2 linked regions of the Prosthecomicrobium sp. N25 genome follow. Each later gene encodes a partner of the first gene's protein in a complex. Links are inferred from orthologs where the notes say so. Each region holds a gene or a part of one and is shown on either strand. Other genes may lie near its edges. The genes, in order: uvrA and mfd.

What was found.
Region 2: the proteins of uvrA (region 1) and mfd are in contact, whole or in part, in a crystal structure (PDB 4DFC), measured with the Escherichia coli proteins. The link is inferred for Prosthecomicrobium sp. N25 from one-to-one orthologs.

The regions. Positions count from the first base shown.
Region 1 is NZ_JBBCAT010000001.1:2,726,498-2,734,005, reverse strand. The notes cover bases 1,336-4,814. They hold uvrA (excinuclease ABC subunit UvrA), read left to right. Parts: upstream 1,336-1,701; coding sequence 1,702-4,614; downstream 4,615-4,814. Also shown: WBG79_RS12475 (ABC transporter substrate-binding protein), read left to right, coding at 1-403; ssb (single-stranded DNA-binding protein), read right to left, coding at 676-1,242; WBG79_RS12460 (GNAT family N-acetyltransferase), read left to right, coding at 5,265-5,831; WBG79_RS12455 (ABC transporter substrate-binding protein), read right to left, coding at 5,824-7,434; WBG79_RS12450 (amidase), read right to left, coding at 7,449-7,508. UniProt on the Escherichia coli protein: The UvrABC repair system catalyzes the recognition and processing of DNA lesions. UvrA is an ATPase and a DNA-binding protein. A damage recognition complex composed of 2 UvrA and 2 UvrB subunits scans DNA for abnormalities.
Region 2 is NZ_JBBCAT010000001.1:3,004,536-3,012,770, reverse strand. Bases 1,263-5,468 are described here. They hold mfd (transcription-repair coupling factor), read right to left. Parts: upstream 5,117-5,468; coding sequence 1,463-5,116; downstream 1,263-1,462. Other genes in these bases: WBG79_RS13680 (FAD assembly factor SdhE), read right to left, coding at 5,196-5,468; WBG79_RS13690 (hypothetical protein), read left to right, coding at 1,263-1,449. Outside these bases: WBG79_RS13695 (HU family DNA-binding protein), read left to right, coding at 258-533; more of WBG79_RS13690, read left to right, coding at 748-1,262; more of WBG79_RS13680, read right to left, coding at 5,469-5,495; WBG79_RS13675 (TadE/TadG family type IV pilus assembly protein), read left to right, coding at 5,835-7,097; WBG79_RS13670 (TadE/TadG family type IV pilus assembly protein), read left to right, coding at 7,132-7,560; WBG79_RS13665 (TadE/TadG family type IV pilus assembly protein), read left to right, coding at 7,557-7,931; WBG79_RS13655 (alpha/beta hydrolase), read right to left, coding at 8,197-8,235. UniProt on the Escherichia coli protein: Couples transcription and DNA repair by recognizing RNA polymerase (RNAP) stalled at DNA lesions. Mediates ATP-dependent release of RNAP and its truncated transcript from the DNA, and recruitment of nucleotide excision repair machinery to the damaged site.

The sequences.
Region 1 (7,508 bases):
CGACACCCGCACGGAGGCGGGCACCAAGGCGGTCTACGGGTCGACCAACCCGGCGGCCTCGCTCTACCTGAAGGCGGACTTCGTCAAGGCCAACCCGAACACGACCCAGGCCCTCACCAACGCGCTCTTCAAGGCTTTGAAGTGGCTCGAGAAGGCCTCGCCGGACGACGTCGCCGCGGCGGTGCCGGAAGAATACTGGCTCGGCGACAAGGCGCTCTACGTCAAGGCGGTGGCGGCGAGCCTGCCGACCTATTCGCGGACGGGCGTCATCACCGCCGAGGCGAGCAAGGGCATGCTGGAATTCCTCAAGGTCGTGGAGCCGACCTTCGCGGCCGACAAGATCGACCTCGCCAAGACCTTCGACGGTCGCTTCGTCGAGAAGGCCGCCCAGACGGTGAAGTGAACCGCGGCCTTCGATAACGAGCCCGGGACGGCGACGTCCCGGGACGGCGTCGGAAGACGGGGAGCTACCCGAGCAGCCTACTCGCTATCCAGGCGGCGCCCGCGGTCCTACGGTCCGGGTAGGGCCCGGCAGTCAGAAACGGCCGTGGGCGCCTCGGCCGGTCGTGATCGGGCCAGGACCGGCTGTCCTCGACCTGATGCACCTTCTCGAGCGGTCAGGACCGCACGCTGCCGCGCGCGATCGGCGACGGACCGTCCCCCGTCGCCCGCCGTTCAGAACGGGATTTCGTCGTCCATGTCGGCATTGGAGAAGGCCGGGGGCCGGCTGCCGCCGCCGCCCGAGCCGCCGGCGCGTGGCGCGCCGGAGCCGCCGCCGCGGTCGTAGCCGACGCTCCGCGCGGCCGGGCGACCACCGCCACCACCACCGCCACCGAAGTCCTGGTCGCCGCCGAAATCGTCACCCGATCCGGCGCCGGGACCGCCGCCCTGACCGCGGTCGAGCATGGTCAGCTGGCTGTTGAAGTTCTGCAGCACGACTTCGGTGGTGAAGCGCTTCTGGCCCTGCTGGTCCTCCCACTCGCGGGTCTGCAGCGCGCCCTCGACGTAGACCTTCATGCCCTTCTTCAGGTACTGCTCCGCGACCTTCGCGAGACCCTCGTTGAAGATCACGACGCGGTGCCACTCGGTCTTCTCCCGCCGCTCGCCGGACTGGCGGTCGCGCCAGGTGTCCGTCGTGGCCAGGCGGAGGTTGACGATCGGACGGCCGTCCTGGGTACGGCGGATTTCCGGGTCGGCGCCCAGATTGCCGACCAGGATGACCTTGTTCACGCTTCCGGACATGACGACCTCCTGTTCCGCCGCCACCCTACCCCGCCGGCGCGCCCGCGCCACGCGCGCCGCGGGGCTTATCCACGGCAATCTGTCCCGGAACGGACCAGCCTGCCCGTCCCGACGGGACCCTCGCCGGTGCGGTCCCCGGTGGGCCTTGCCATTCGTTCCCGATCCGTTCTATACAAGCCCGTATCGGAACGCAAGCCACCCCAGCCACCCGAGTCGCGCCGCGAGGATTGAGGGACGGCGTGCGAACCGTTAACGTTCGGCGGCGGCCTCGGGATCCGGCGATCCCGCAGGCGGCTCCTGACGGATCCTGACAGGAGGCCCGTGGGAGGGTCGCGGGCCGGCGGAGCCATCCGCCCGGCCGGGGGACTCGTATTGTTAACAGGGCCGCCGGCCCCCACTTGCGGGACATCCGGCTCCCCGGGCCGTGCACCCTGCCCGCCGACGCAGCCGACGAGAGCGATGATGACCGACAGACCGCGCGCTGGCGCCTCGGCCCTGAAGACGATCTCCATCCGGGGCGCGCGCGAGCACAACCTCAAGAACGTCGACCTCGACCTGCCGCGCGACAGCCTCGTGGTCATGACCGGCCTGTCGGGATCGGGCAAGTCGTCGCTCGCCTTCGACACGATCTACGCGGAGGGCCAGCGCCGCTACGTGGAGAGCCTGTCGGCCTATGCCCGGCAGTTCCTCGAGATGATGCAGAAACCGGACGTCGACCAGATCGACGGGTTGTCGCCGGCGATCTCGATCGAGCAGAAGACCACCTCGCGCAACCCGCGTTCGACCGTAGGCACGGTCACCGAGATCTACGACTACATGCGCCTGCTCTTCGCGCGCGTGGGCGTTCCCTACTCGCCGGCGACGGGCCTGCCGATCGAGAGCCAGACGGTGAGCCAGATGGTCGACCGGACCTTGGCGCTTCCCGAGGGCACGCGGTTCTACCTGCTGGCGCCCATCGTGCGCGGCCGCAAGGGCGAATACCGCAAGGAACTGGCGGACCTGCAGAAAAAGGGCTTCCAGCGCGTCAAGGTCAACGGCGCCTTCCACGAGATCTCCGAGGCGCCCGCCCTCGACAAGAAGCTGAAGCACGACATCGACGTGGTCGTCGACCGCATCGTCGTGCGGGCCGACATGGCGAGCCGGCTCGCCGACAGCTTCGAGACCGCGTTGAAGCTCGCCGACGGGATCGCGATCGCCGAGTTCGCCGACGACAAGGACGACAAGGGCGATCCGCGTCGGCTGATCTTCTCCGAGAAGTTCGCCTGCCCGGTCTCCGGCTTCACGATCTCGGAGATCGAGCCGCGGCTGTTCTCCTTCAACAACCCGTTCGGCGCCTGTCCGACCTGCTCGGGTCTGGGCACCGAGCAGAAGATCGACCCCGCCCTCGTGGTGCCGGACGAGAGCCTGACGCTCCGCAAGGGCGCGGTCGCGCCCTGGGCGCGGTCGACTTCGCCCTTCACCACCCAGACCCTGGAGGCGCTCGGCAAGCATTTCGGCTTCCCGCTCACCGTTCCCTGGCGCGACCTGCCGGAACGGGGGCGGTCCGCGATCCTCTACGGGACGGGAAGCGAGGAGGTGCTGTTCGCCTATGACGACGGGCTGCGCAGCTACCAGACCCGGAAGACCTTCGAGGGCGTCATCCCCAACCTGGAGCGGCGCTGGCGCGAGACGGAGTCCGACTGGTCGCGCGAGGAGATCGAGCGCTACTTCGCCACGACGCCGTGCCGGGCCTGCGGCGGCACCCGGCTGAAGCCGGAGGCGCTGGCGGTCAAGATCGCCGGGCGACACATCGGCGAAGTGTCGGAACTGTCGATCCGCAAGGCGGGCCAGTGGTTCGAATGCCTGCCGGCGGAGCTCACGCCGAAGCAGAACGAGATCGCGGTGCGGATCCTGAAGGAGATCCGGGAGCGCCTGAAGTTCCTGAACGACGTGGGCCTGGAATACCTCACGCTGTCGCGCAACTCCGGGACGCTGTCGGGCGGCGAGAGCCAGCGGATCCGGCTCGCCTCCCAGATTGGCTCGGGCCTGACGGGCGTTCTCTACGTGCTGGACGAGCCCTCCATCGGGCTCCACCAGCGCGACAACGCGCGGCTGCTCGAGACGCTGAAGCACCTGCGCGACATCGGCAACACGGTCATCGTGGTCGAGCATGACGAGGACGCCATCCTGACCGCGGACTACGTGGTCGACGTCGGCCCCGGGGCGGGCATCCACGGCGGGCGGATCGTCTCGCAGGGGACGCCGGCCGAGATCATGGCCGACCCCAACTCGCTGACGGGCCGCTACCTCTCCGGGGATCTCGGCATCGAGGTGCCCGAGCGCCGCCGCAAGCTCACCAAGGGCAAGCAGCTCCGCATCGTCGGCGCGCGCGGCAACAATCTCAAGTCGGTCACGGCCGACATCCCGCTCGGCACCTTCACCTGCGTCACCGGCGTATCGGGGGGCGGCAAGTCGACGCTCGTCATCGACACGCTGTTCCGCTCCGCGGCGCGCAAGCTCAACAACGCCAAGGAGAACCCGGCGCCGCACGACCATGTCGACGGCCTGGAGTTCCTCGACAAGGTGATCGACATCGACCAGTCGCCGATCGGGCGCACGCCGCGCTCCAACCCGGCGACCTACACCGGGGCCTTCACACCCATCCGCGAATGGTTCGCCGGGCTGCCGGAGGCGAAGGCGCGCGGCTACGGGCCGGGGCGTTTCTCGTTCAACGTCAAGGGCGGCCGCTGCGAGGCCTGCCAGGGCGACGGCGTCATCAAGATCGAGATGCACTTCCTGCCGGACGTCTACGTGACCTGCGACGTCTGCAAGGGCAAGCGCTACAACCGCGAGACGCTCGAGGTGCAGTTCAAGGGCAAGTCGATCGCCGACGTGCTCGACATGACCGTCGACGAGGGCGTCGCCTTCTTCCAGGCGGTGCCGGCGATCCGGGAGAAGCTCGAGACGCTGTCGCGCGTCGGTCTCGGCTACATCCACGTCGGGCAGCAGGCGACCACGCTGTCGGGCGGCGAGGCGCAGCGCGTGAAGCTCTCCAAGGAGCTGTCGCGGCGCTCGACGGGGCGCACGCTCTACATCCTCGACGAACCCACCACCGGGCTGCACTTCCACGATGTCGCCAAGCTGCTGGAGGTGCTGCACGAGCTGGTCGACCAGGGCAACACGGTCGTGGTCATCGAGCACAACCTCGAGGTCATCAAGACCGCGGACTGGATCCTGGACCTCGGCCCCGAAGGCGGCGACGGCGGGGGCGAGATCGTCGCCATCGGCCGGCCGGAGGACGTCATCAAGGCGGAGCGCAGCCATACGGGCCGTTTCCTCGCCGAACTCCTCGACCGCCGACCGCCCCGCCGCACCGCCTCGGCGGCGGAGTAGACGGGCGCGGAACGCCGCCGACCTCTTCGGGGATTCGACCACGGACGGCACCGGGAATCGGAGCCGGCCGGCGATGCCTCGGCAAGCCGATGCCGTCCGTCCGGCCCCCGGCGGTCCCGTTCTGCTGCGTCGCACAATGAATAGGATCCCGGGGGTCGCGGCCTCCCGGGCCGACGACTGGATCGATTGAACCTACCCCAGGGATTTCGCCGACCCGCGAGCGATGAGGCTGGATCATGGCTCGATCTTCATTGTGCATTGCACAACGCGCATGACGGACATGCGGGCGCCCCCCTTCAATATGTCAGCCATTCTGCACTATCTTGCAGTCATCGATCGACGCCAAAGGCGACGACGCCCCTCCCGGACCGCCCCCGACAGCGGATCCGGACCCAGAGCGAGGCTGTCCCCGCGGTCTTGGATCCCGGTCCCGTGCCGTTGTTCCTCCCAGACAGGCACCGCCCGGGCACCGCGTCAGGACGTCGACGACCTCGGCCGCACCGGGTCCTCCCCCCGGCCGGCCACAGCCGACGGGGGTTCCTCCCAGCCCCGATCGGACCATCGAACGCCCGCCGGCTCCTCCCTCCGGCGGGCGTTTCGATTCGCCGGCCCATCAGGCATCATCGGTCGACCCCGGGGGACGCCCAGCGATGGACATCGAGATCAGGCCGATGCGGGACGAGGACCGCGAAGCGGTGGCGGACCTTGCGGCGGCCTTGAACCGCGAGGAGGTCGCCGCCCATCGCCAGGCCGGTCATCCCTTCGCGGAGGGCTTCGCGCGTGACCGGGCGGGCGCGGCATCGCCCGTCCTGCAGGTCTTCGCGGCCGCTCGCCAGCACAGAGGACTGGTCCTCGTCGCCTGTGCGGAGCGTCCGGTGGGCTATTTGGCACTCTCCGTCGAGGCGGGGCTGTCGCCCCGCGGCGGTACGGGACCGATCGGCTACGTGGCGGGACTGATGGTGGAGCCGGCCTATCGGGGGCGCGGGCTCGGTCGCCGGCTTCTCGACGAGGCGCGGCGCTTCGCGCGCGAGCGGGGTCTCGCCGCGCTGGTCCTGTCCGTCTCCACGGACAACCCGGGAGCCCGGCGCTTCTACGAGCGCGAGGGGTTCCTCCCCTTCGCGACGGCCATGATGGCCGATCCCGCCGCCTGGCCGTGCCGGGCGACGGGATCCTGCGTCGAAGGAGCGCCCGGCGGTACCGGGCGGTCCGTCACTTGACGACGGTCACCTGGGTGAAGTCCTGGAACCAGCTCTGCGCCGGCTGAAAGCCCTTCACCTTCGGGCTCATCGCGCGCGGGTTCAGGTCGTGGACGATGAAGAGCCACGCGGCATCGTTCACGACAGTCTCGTGGACCTTCGCCAGGATGGCATTGCGCTCGGTCTCGTCGAAGGTGGCATAGGCCTTGTTCAGTCCCTCGTCGACCGCGGGCGCAGCGAACTGGGCCCAGTTGTTGCCGCCCGGCGGGAAGGACGCCGTGTGGAAGAAGCGGAACAGGGTCACCGGGTCGGAGAAGCCCGAGGAGAAGTTCATCCCCACGGTGCCCTTCGACATGGCGGCGGTCGGCGGGTTGCGGGCGGCGACCAGCATGGTGCCCCAGTCCACCGTCTCGAACTCGACCTCGATGCCGACGTCCTTCAGGTTCTGCTGGACGAGCTCGTTCATCGGGATCGGCATCATCTGGCCGGAGCCGGAGGTGGAGATCATGATCTTGGCCTTGACCGGCTTGTCGGGACCGTAGCCGGCCTCCTTGAGCAGGGCCTTGGCCTTGGCGGGGTCGTAGGTGAACTTAACCTCCGGCTTGCCGTAGAGCACGTTCTCCGGATCATAGAAGCCCGAGGCCGGCTTGGCGGTGCCGTTCAGGAGCTTGATCAGGCCGTCGCGGTCGACCGCGTAGTTGATCGCGTAGCGGACCCGCTTGTCCTTGAAGGGCGAGCCGTCCGCCTGGCTCAGGAACCAGGGCCAGATGTGCGGATAGGGCCAGAGGCTGATCTGGAAGCCGGCGCCCTTCAGGGAGGGGATGGAGTCCGGCGGCGGCACCTCGATCCAGTCGACCTGGCCGGAGCGCAGGGCGGCGAGCCGGGTGTTGGCCTCCGGCATCGGGAAGAGCACCATCTTCTCGAGCTTCGGCACCCGGGTCTTGTCCCAATAGTCCGTGTTGCGGACCATCTCGATGGAGACGCGGGACGTCACCTTGGTGATCCGGAAAGGCCCCGTGCCGGCCGGGGTCAGCATGAACTTCTGCCAGTTGCCGATCTTGGCGTAGGCGGTCGGGCTCACCATCAGCACGCGCGTGACGAGATAGGGGAAGAGGCTGATCGGGAACTTGGTGTTGAGGGCGATCGTGTCCTCGTCGACCTTCTCGAAGCTCTCCAGCATGGGCATGCTGACGCGCACGATGGCGGCCTGGGCGCCGTCGTAGTGCGGGGCCTTGTCGTCGAAGATGCGCTGGAAGTTGAAGATCACCGCGTCGGCGTTGAAGTCGGTGCCATCGTGGAATTTCACCCCCTTGCGCAGCTTGAAGTACCAGCGCTTGGGGTTCTCCGGGTCGATCGCCCAGCTCGTGGCGAGGCCGGGCGTCAGGCCGGCGATGCGGTCGGGCTTGGAGAAGTCCCAGTTGATCAGCCCGTCGTAAACGGGGAAGCCAGCGAAGCGCAGGCCCTCGCCGCCCTGGTCCGGGATGCCGCCTGTGGTGGGCAGGTCGGAGGCCGTCATGGCGACGCGGAGCGTCTGGGCGGCGGCGGGAAGCGCGAGCGCCAGGAGGGCGCCGGCGAGGAGCGCGGCGCCGCCGAGCGCGGCCTTGAAGGTCTTGTGCGGGGTCATGGTCGTCTCCTCGGTCACTGGGCGGCGGCGGCGGTCGGGGCCACCATGGCCGGGCGCACGGCGCCCCATCCGGT
Region 2 (8,235 bases), 280 kb from region 1 along the record:
CTTGCGGACCGCGCGTTTTCCGGGCTTTTGGCTAGCCCATGATCCGCGAGGGCGACTCGTGCGGGCCGGCTCGGTCCTGCATCGTTGAAGTCGCGGCGCGGGCCCTGGCGTCAGACGCGCGAGGGCTCCGGGTCCGGATCGAGCCGCGCGAGGCCCGGAGGCCTCCCCGCGAGGCCGGGTTGCGCCCGGCCGCGAGGTTCATCAGCAGGACCGGGTCCGGCGGGCCCGGCCGGCCAGACCAAGAAGGAACTTGAGGCATGAACAAGAACGAGCTGATCGCCGAGGTCGCCACCAAAACGGGCCTGACCAAGGCCGCCGCCGGTGAGGCGGTGGACGCGACCTTCGATGCGATCTCCGCCGCGCTGTCCAAGGGCGACGACGTGAAGATCGCCGGCTTCGGCAACTTCAACGTGGCCGCGCGCGCCGCCTCCGAGGGCCGCAATCCGCGCACCGGCGAGACCATCAAGATCCCGGCGCAGAAGGCGCCGAAGTTCCGGGCCGGCAAGGGCCTCAAGGACGCCGTCAACGGCTGATCCGCCTCCGTCTTGCGACCGTTGCGAGCCCCGTCCGGACCCTCCGGGCGGGGCTTTCGCGTTCGCAGGGCGCCCCAGGGGCCGCGCTCGTCCGTCCGGGGCATGGCGGCGCTGGCGATGCCCCGCCCGACAATGATCACATTGGCTCCCTAGACCCGCGTGCGGGGCAGACGCCATCGGCCGGCCAGGGCTCGCGGCACAAGGGGGGCAGGGGATGAGTGTTCGGCGGCGGCTCGGCAAGGCCTTGACCCGCATGGGCTTCCGGCGAAGCTGGGAGGACCGGTGCTTCTCCGCCGCCCGCCGGTGGTCCAACCGGGAGCTCGCGCGCTTAGCACCCCTGTTCTCCGGCGACGTGGTCAACGTCAGCGCCTGGGAGGACAAGGACAAGGAAGGGCGGCGCTACGCCGACTATTTCCCGGGCAAGCGCTCCTACACGATCACGAACTACGGGACCGAACAGGGCGTGCTGCAGGGTCGCGAGGACGAGCTGTTCCTCGATCTCGAAAAGCCGCTCGATCCCGCGCTGGAACGGCGCTTCGACGTCGTCTTCAACCACACCACGCTGGAGCACGTCTGGGATTTCCGCACGGCCTTCGCGCATCTCTGCGCGCTGTCCGCCGACATCGTGATCCTGGTGGTGCCCTGGATCCAGCCGCAGCACACCGACTACGGCGACTTCTGGCGCTTCTCGCCCCAGGCGCTCGCCCGCCTGTTCGACGAGGAAGGCTTCACGACCCTCTACCTGTCCTGGGGGCGGGGCGAGGGCGAGGCCGTCTACGTCTTCGGGATCGGGACGCGGAAGCCGGAGACGTGGCGGGACCGCTTTGCGGAGAGCCTCGTCGACCCGTCGGCGCCCGGTTTCCTGAAGCTCCCGCCGGACTACGCCGGCCGCCGTCTCTTCCCCGGGGCACCGTGACCGGCGAGGCCGGTCACCGCCCGCGCTTGCCTTTGCCGAGGCTCGTCAGCGACGGGTAGCGGCCGCGGGGCACGACCGCGGGCGGGGCGGGGGGCGGCGTCGGCTTCAGGTGCAGGCGCTTGGGATCCTGGGGCGGGGCGGCCGGGGAGTCGGGAGTCCTGGGGGCGGCGACGTCCTTGCCTTCCGCGATGCGCACGAGCTGGGCGAGAACCACGGCGGCGCCCTTGAGGCGGTCTTCGGGGCGCGGCCAGTCGCGGGTCAGCACGATCTTCTGGTCGGGCCGGATCTTGGCCAGCGAGCCCTGCTCGGCGATCCAGCGGACGAGGCCGGCGCCGTTGGCGAACTTGCTCTCCCGGAACGAGATCACGACGCCCTTCGGGCCGGCGTCGATCTTGTCGACGTTGGCCTTCCGGCAGAGGCTCTTGATGAAGACGATCTTGAGCAGGTGCTCGACCTCCTCGGGGAGGGGGCCGAAGCGGTCGATCATCTCGGCCCCGAAGGCGTCGATCGCCTCGGTGGTCTCCAGGTCCGCCAGGCGCCGGTAGAGGCCGAGGCGGAGCTGCAGGTCGCCGACGTAGGTTTCGGGGATGAGGACGGGGGTGCCGACCGTGATCGACGGGGACCACTTCTCCTCCTGGACCTCCTCGATGTCGCCGGCCTTCAGCGAGGCGACGGCCTCCTCGAGCATCTGCTGGTAGAGCTCGTAGCCGACCTCCTTGATGTGGCCGGACTGCTCGTCGCCGAGCAGGTTCCCGGCGCCGCGGATGTCGAGGTCGTGGCTGGCGAGCTGGAAGCCCGCCCCGAGGCTGTCGAGAGACTGGAGCACCTTCAGCCGCCGCTCCGCCCCGGCGGTCAGCGTCTTGTCGGCCGGGACGGTCAGGAGCGCATAGGCGCGGACCTTCGACCGTCCGACGCGGCCGCGCAGCTGGTAGAGCTGGGCGAGGCCGAACATGTCGGCACGGTGGATGATGAGGGTGTTGGCGGTCGGGATGTCGAGGCCGGACTCGACGATGGTCGTGGAGAGAAGGACGTCGTACTTGCCCTCGTAGAAGGCCGTCATGACGTCCTCGAGCTCGGTCGCCGGCATCTGGCCGTGGGCGATGCAGACCTTCACCTCCGGCACGGTCTGCTCCAGGAACTCCTTGCGCGCAGCGAGGTCGGAGACGCGCGGCACGACATAGAAGGACTGGCCGCCACGGTAGTGCTCGCGCAGGAGCGCCTCGCGGACGACCAGCGCGTCGAAGGGCGACACGAAGGTGCGCACGGTCAGCCGGTCGATCGGCGGGGTGGCGATGACGGAGAGCTCGCGGACGCCCGTCAGGGCGAGCTGCAACGTGCGCGGGATCGGGGTGGCGGTCAGGGTGAGGACGTGGACGTCGGCCTTGAGCTCCTTCAGGCGCTCCTTGTGCTTGACGCCGAAGTGCTGCTCCTCGTCGACGACCAGGAGCCCCAGGTCGCGGAACTTGACGCCCTTGGCGAGCAGGGCATGGGTGCCGACGACGATGTCGCAGTGGCCGCTCTCGAGCTCCTTGCGGGTGGCGTCGGCGTCCTTGGCGGAGACGAGACGGGAGAGCTGGGCGACCCGGAAGGGGAGGCCGCGGAAGCGCTCCTCGAAGGTGCGGAAATGCTGGCGGGCGAGAAGCGTGGTCGGCACCACGACGGCGACCTGCTTGCCCGAGGCGGCGACCGTGAAGGCGGCGCGCAGCGCCACCTCGGTCTTGCCGAAGCCGACGTCGCCGCAGACCAGGCGGTCCATCGGCCGGCCGGCGGCGAGATCCTCGTGCACGGCCGCGATGGCGGCGAGCTGGTCGTCGGTCTCCTCGTAGGGGAAGCGGGCGGCGAACTCGTCGGCGAGGCCCTCGGCGGGGGTGAGGACCGGGGCGGGTCGCAGGAGGCGGGCGGCGGCGGTCTTGATGAGGCTGTCCGCGATCTCGCGGATGCGCTTCTTCATCTTCGCCTTGCGGGCCTGCCAGGCGACGCCGCCGAGCTTGTCGAGCTGGACCTCGGCGTCGTCGGAGCCGAAGCGGGTCAGGAGCTCGATGTTCTCGACCGGCAGGTAGAGCTTGTCGCCGCCCGCATAGACGAGTTCCAGGCAGTCGTGCGGGGCGCCGGCGGCCGTGATGGTCTTCAGGCCCGTGAAGCGGCCGATGCCGTGGTCGACATGGACGACGATGTCGCCCTCGGCGAGCCCGGTCACCTCCGTCAGGAACTCGGAGCCCTTGGCGCGACGCTTCTTGGCCCGCACGAGGCGGTCGCCCAGGATGTCCTGCTCGCCCAGGATGGCGACGTCGTCGATCTCGACGCCCGCCTCGATGCCGAGCACCCCGACGCCGACCGCGCCCTTCGGCAGGGCCAGGATCTCGGGGAAGGTCCTGACCGGCTTCAGGTCCGTCAGGCCATGGTCGCCGAGGACCTGCGCCAGGCGATCGAGCGCCCCGTCCGACCAGGCGGCGATCATCACCCGGCGCCCGGCCTTGCCGAGTTCGCGCACGTGGGAGACCGCCGCGTCGAAGACGTTGACGTCCCCGGCCTGGCGTTCGGTCAGGAAGCTGCGCCCCTGGCGGCCGCCGAGGTCGAGGACCGCGGGACTGTCCGGAACCGCGAAGGGGGAAAGGTTGGCGACCTTGCGGGCCTCCAGCCGGCCGTGCCACTCCGCCGCGGTCAGGTAGAGCGCCTCGGGCTCGACCGGCTTGTAGGGGACCGCACCGCCGCGCGCGTCGCCCATCGCCTCGCGGCGGGCCTCGTAGTGCTCGCGGATCTGGTCGAGCCGCTCGCCGACGCTCTCCTCGACGTGGCTCTCCAGGACGAGCGGCACGTCGCCGACATGGTCGAAGAGCGTCTCCAGCTTCTCGTGGAAGAGCGGCAGCCAGTGCTCCATGCCGGCGTAGCGGCGGCCCTCGGAGATGTGCTGGTAGAGGACGTCGTCCTTGGTGGTCGCGCCGAAGCGGGCCACGTAGGCACGGCGGAAGCGGCTCACCGTGTCGGGGACGATGGTCACCTCCGACATGGGCACCCATTCGAGGCGCTTCAGGCTGCCGGTGGTGCGCTGGGTCTCGGCGTCGAAGCGGCGGATCGACTCCAGCGTATCGCCGAAGAAGTCGAGCCGGACGGGGGCCTCGGCGCCAGGCGCGTAGAGGTCGAGGATGCCGCCGCGCACGGCGTATTCGCCGGTTTCCCGAACCGTCGACGTGCGCGAGAAGCCGTTGTTCTCCAGCCAGCGGACGAGGTCCGCCATGTCGACCCGATTGCCGGGCACGGCCGAGAAGGTCTCGGCGGCGATGAGCGCGCGCTCGGGCACGCGCTGGACGACGGCGTTGACGGTGGTCAGCAGGACCACCGGCTTGTCGGTCGCCTCGGGCTTGGCGAGGCGCGACAGCGTGTTCATCCGCCGCGCGACGACTTCCGGGGTGGGCGAGACGCGGTCGTAGGGCAGGCAGTCCCAGGCCGGGAAGGTCATCACCTTCACGTCTGGGGCGAAGAAGCCGAGGGCCGCCTCCAGGCTCGCCATGCGGGCGCCGTCGCGCGCCACCGCCAGGAGGCCCGGCCGGCCGCCGCGTCCGCCTTGCGCGCGGGCGAGGTCGCCGATCGCGAGGGCCTCCAGGCCGTCGGGCAGGCTGGCGACGGTGACGTGGCGGTGGCGGTCGAACAGGCCTTTGAGGGGCTTCATGCGTCGAGATCCGTGCGGGCGCCGGGGCGCCGCGAAGGGGGTGGGTTCGGCGAGCGGCCGGCGAGGGCGCGCCGGGGGCTCAACGCATGACGAGACCGCCCGGCTGCGTGTGGAAGGCCTTGACCTGCCGGAAGAGCGGCGTGTCGTAGTTGCCCGGCGTCTCCTCGCGGTCGATGATCCAGGCGAATAGATCGCGGTCCGGCACGTCCATCAGCCGCTCGAACTCCGCGAAGTCCGTCTCGGACAGGGTCGCCAGGTGGGCGTCCGCGAAGGTGCCGAGGAGAAGGTCCATTTCCTTCGTCCCGCGATGCCAGGCGCGGAAGAGCGCCTTCTTGCGCGAGGGCGGCAGGCCGTCGGAGGAGATCTGGGTGCCGGACATCGGTCTGAAGCCTCGTCGGAACAGGCGAGCGCCGCCGGGGCCGGGAGGCGGCACCGTCGGGACATGGCGGCGGGGGCGCCGCGGGGCACATATAGCGTGGCCGGCCCGGCCTGTCAGGTCCGGGCCGCGCATCCTGCCCCGGCGCGGGGCGCGGGGCGGCCGCCACGGACAGGGCCGAAATCGCCGGTCGGGGTGGCGGCCGCACTCGTCTCGACTTGTTAAATGTTGAAGTATTCACAAGCTCGCAACCGAGATCCTCGGTAATCATTGCAGGCGTGAGCGTTACGGCGCAGTCTCATTCAGGACTATGCAGCCTCCTCAGTGCCTGCCGACGTGTCGATGCCCCAATCTCATTCCGCCTCGCTCTCCACCTTCCGGGCCGTCCTGGCCGACGAGACCGGCGGCTATTCGGTGGTGGCGGCCATCATGGTGCCGGTCTGGATCGGGCTGACCGGCTTCGCCTGCGAGGCGGGGCTGTGGCTCTACTCGAAGCGCACCATGCAGGGCGCCTCGGATCTCGCGGCGGTCAGCGGCGCCACGGCGGGCAAGACCTCGGCGGCGGCGGCGCTTGCGGAGGCCAAGGCGGTCGCCGCCTCGATCGGCTTCGTGGACGGGACGGGCGGCGCGGTCGTCACGGTGAGCCGGCCCCCGACCCAGGGCGCCTACGCGGCGCGGCCGACCGCCGTGGAGGTGACGATCGTCCAGGACGAGCCGCGCTGGGTGTCGGCCCTGTGGAACGCCACGCCTGTGCGCGCCTCGGTCCGCTCGGTCGCGCTGCCGATCGAAGGCGGCGGCTGCGTCCTGGCCCTCAACCGCACGACGTCCGGCGCCGTGACGATCCAGGGCACGTCGGACGTGCGGCTCAGCCAGTGCGGGCTCTACGACAACTCCGCGTCCGCCAGCGCGCTGGTGGTCGGCGGGTCGGCGACCTTGCGGGCGCAATCGGTCGACACCGTCGGCGGGATCAGCGGGTCCTCGGCCATCACGGCGACGGACGGCATGCGGACCGGTTCGGCCGTCAGCCCCGACCCCTACGCGACGGCGACCTTCCCGCCGCGGACCGGCTGCACCGCGAACAGCCTGGACGTGAAGGGCAAGAAGACGCTGAGCCCGGGCGTCTATTGCAACGGCCTCAGCTTCAATGCCAATGCCGAGGCGACGCTCGAGCCCGGGATCTACTACATCGACCGGGGCAGCCTCACGGTGAACGGCGGCGCCACCATCACGGGCACCGGGGTGACGCTCGTCTTCACCTCGTCGACGGGCTCGAACTATGCGACGGCGGCCATCTCCGGCGGGGCTTCGGTCAATCTGTCAGCACCGACCTCGGGTCCGCTCGCGGGCATCGCCGTCTTCGCCGACCGCAACATGCCTGTGGGCACGACCTTCAAGTTCAACGGCGGCTCGACCCAGTCGATCCAGGGCGCGATCTACGTGCCGACCGGCAAGGTCGATTATGCGGGCGGGGCCGGGGCGGGCGGCGGCTGCACGCAGCTGGTGGCGGACACGATCACCTTTTCGGGCAACGCCCAGTTCGAGCTGAACTGCTCGGGCCGAGGCACGCGGACGATCGGAGGCGCGGGTGCGCGGCTGGTGGAGTAAGTCGGCAGGCCGGCTTCCGGCGCGCCGCGGCCTGGTGGCGGACCGCCGCGGGGCGGCGATCCTCGAGCTGTCGCTCGTGCTGCCGCTCCTCTTCATGCTGGCGCTGCTGGCGACCGATTTCGGCTTCGGGCTGTTCCGCGGCCTCCAGGTCCAGAATGCCGCGCAGTCGGGCCTGCGGTCCGCGGTGGTTGGCGGCTTCGACGCGGCCCGGATCACGGCGGTCGTCCAGGGAGCGGCGGGCGCGTCGGGCATCACCATGGCGTCGGCGCCGCGCCAGTTCTGCGGCTGCCCGGCGACGACCGGGGTCCAGGAGATCGCCTGCTCGTCGACCTGCAGCGGCGGGGCCACGGCCGGGACCTACGCGACCCTGACGCTGACCGCCCGCTACACGCCGTGGCTGGCGACGCCGTTGCTGCCGAACGGCCTCACCTTCACGACCCGTCCCCTGGTCCGGCTGCAATGACCCGGCTGGCGCGCGACCGGCGCGGCGTCTCGGCCGTGGAGACGGCGCTGGCCTTCCCGGTCTTCGCCCTGTTCCTCTATGCGCTCGTCGACCTCGGCCTGATGGCCTGGAGCCGTGTGTCGCTGCAATTCGCGGTCGAGGAGGCGGCGCGCTGCTACAGCATCAAGAGCCCCTCGTGCCTCACCGTCCGCGACACCCAGCGCTATGCGGTCGGGGCCACCTACGGCTTCAACGCGACCACCGAGAACTTCTCGGTCGGCACCGAGGGCTGCGGCGTCCGGGTCCGCGGCTTCTACCGCTACGCCATGATGAGCCACATCGGCACCAGCCTGACGACGCTGCTCTCCGCGGACACCTGCATGCCGATGTGAGGCGGGGGCGTCCCGCCGAGGGGGATGCCGAAACGAAAAAAGCCCGGGCGAACCCGGGCCTCTTCGTCGAAACTGGCGGGAGCGACGGGGCTCGAACCCGCGACCTCCGGCGTGACAGGCCGGCGCTCTAACCAACTGAGCTACGCCCCCGCATTTTCGTTCGCCGAGGGTGGTGCCCGCGGCGATGGGGGGTCGTTTAAGGCCCCCTGGGTGGGATGTCAAGCGAGCCTGTGGATCTCGTCCCGGGCGTATGCGGGGCGCGGCTTCAGGCGGCGTCGGAGCGGGCGAGGCGCTTGTCGACGTA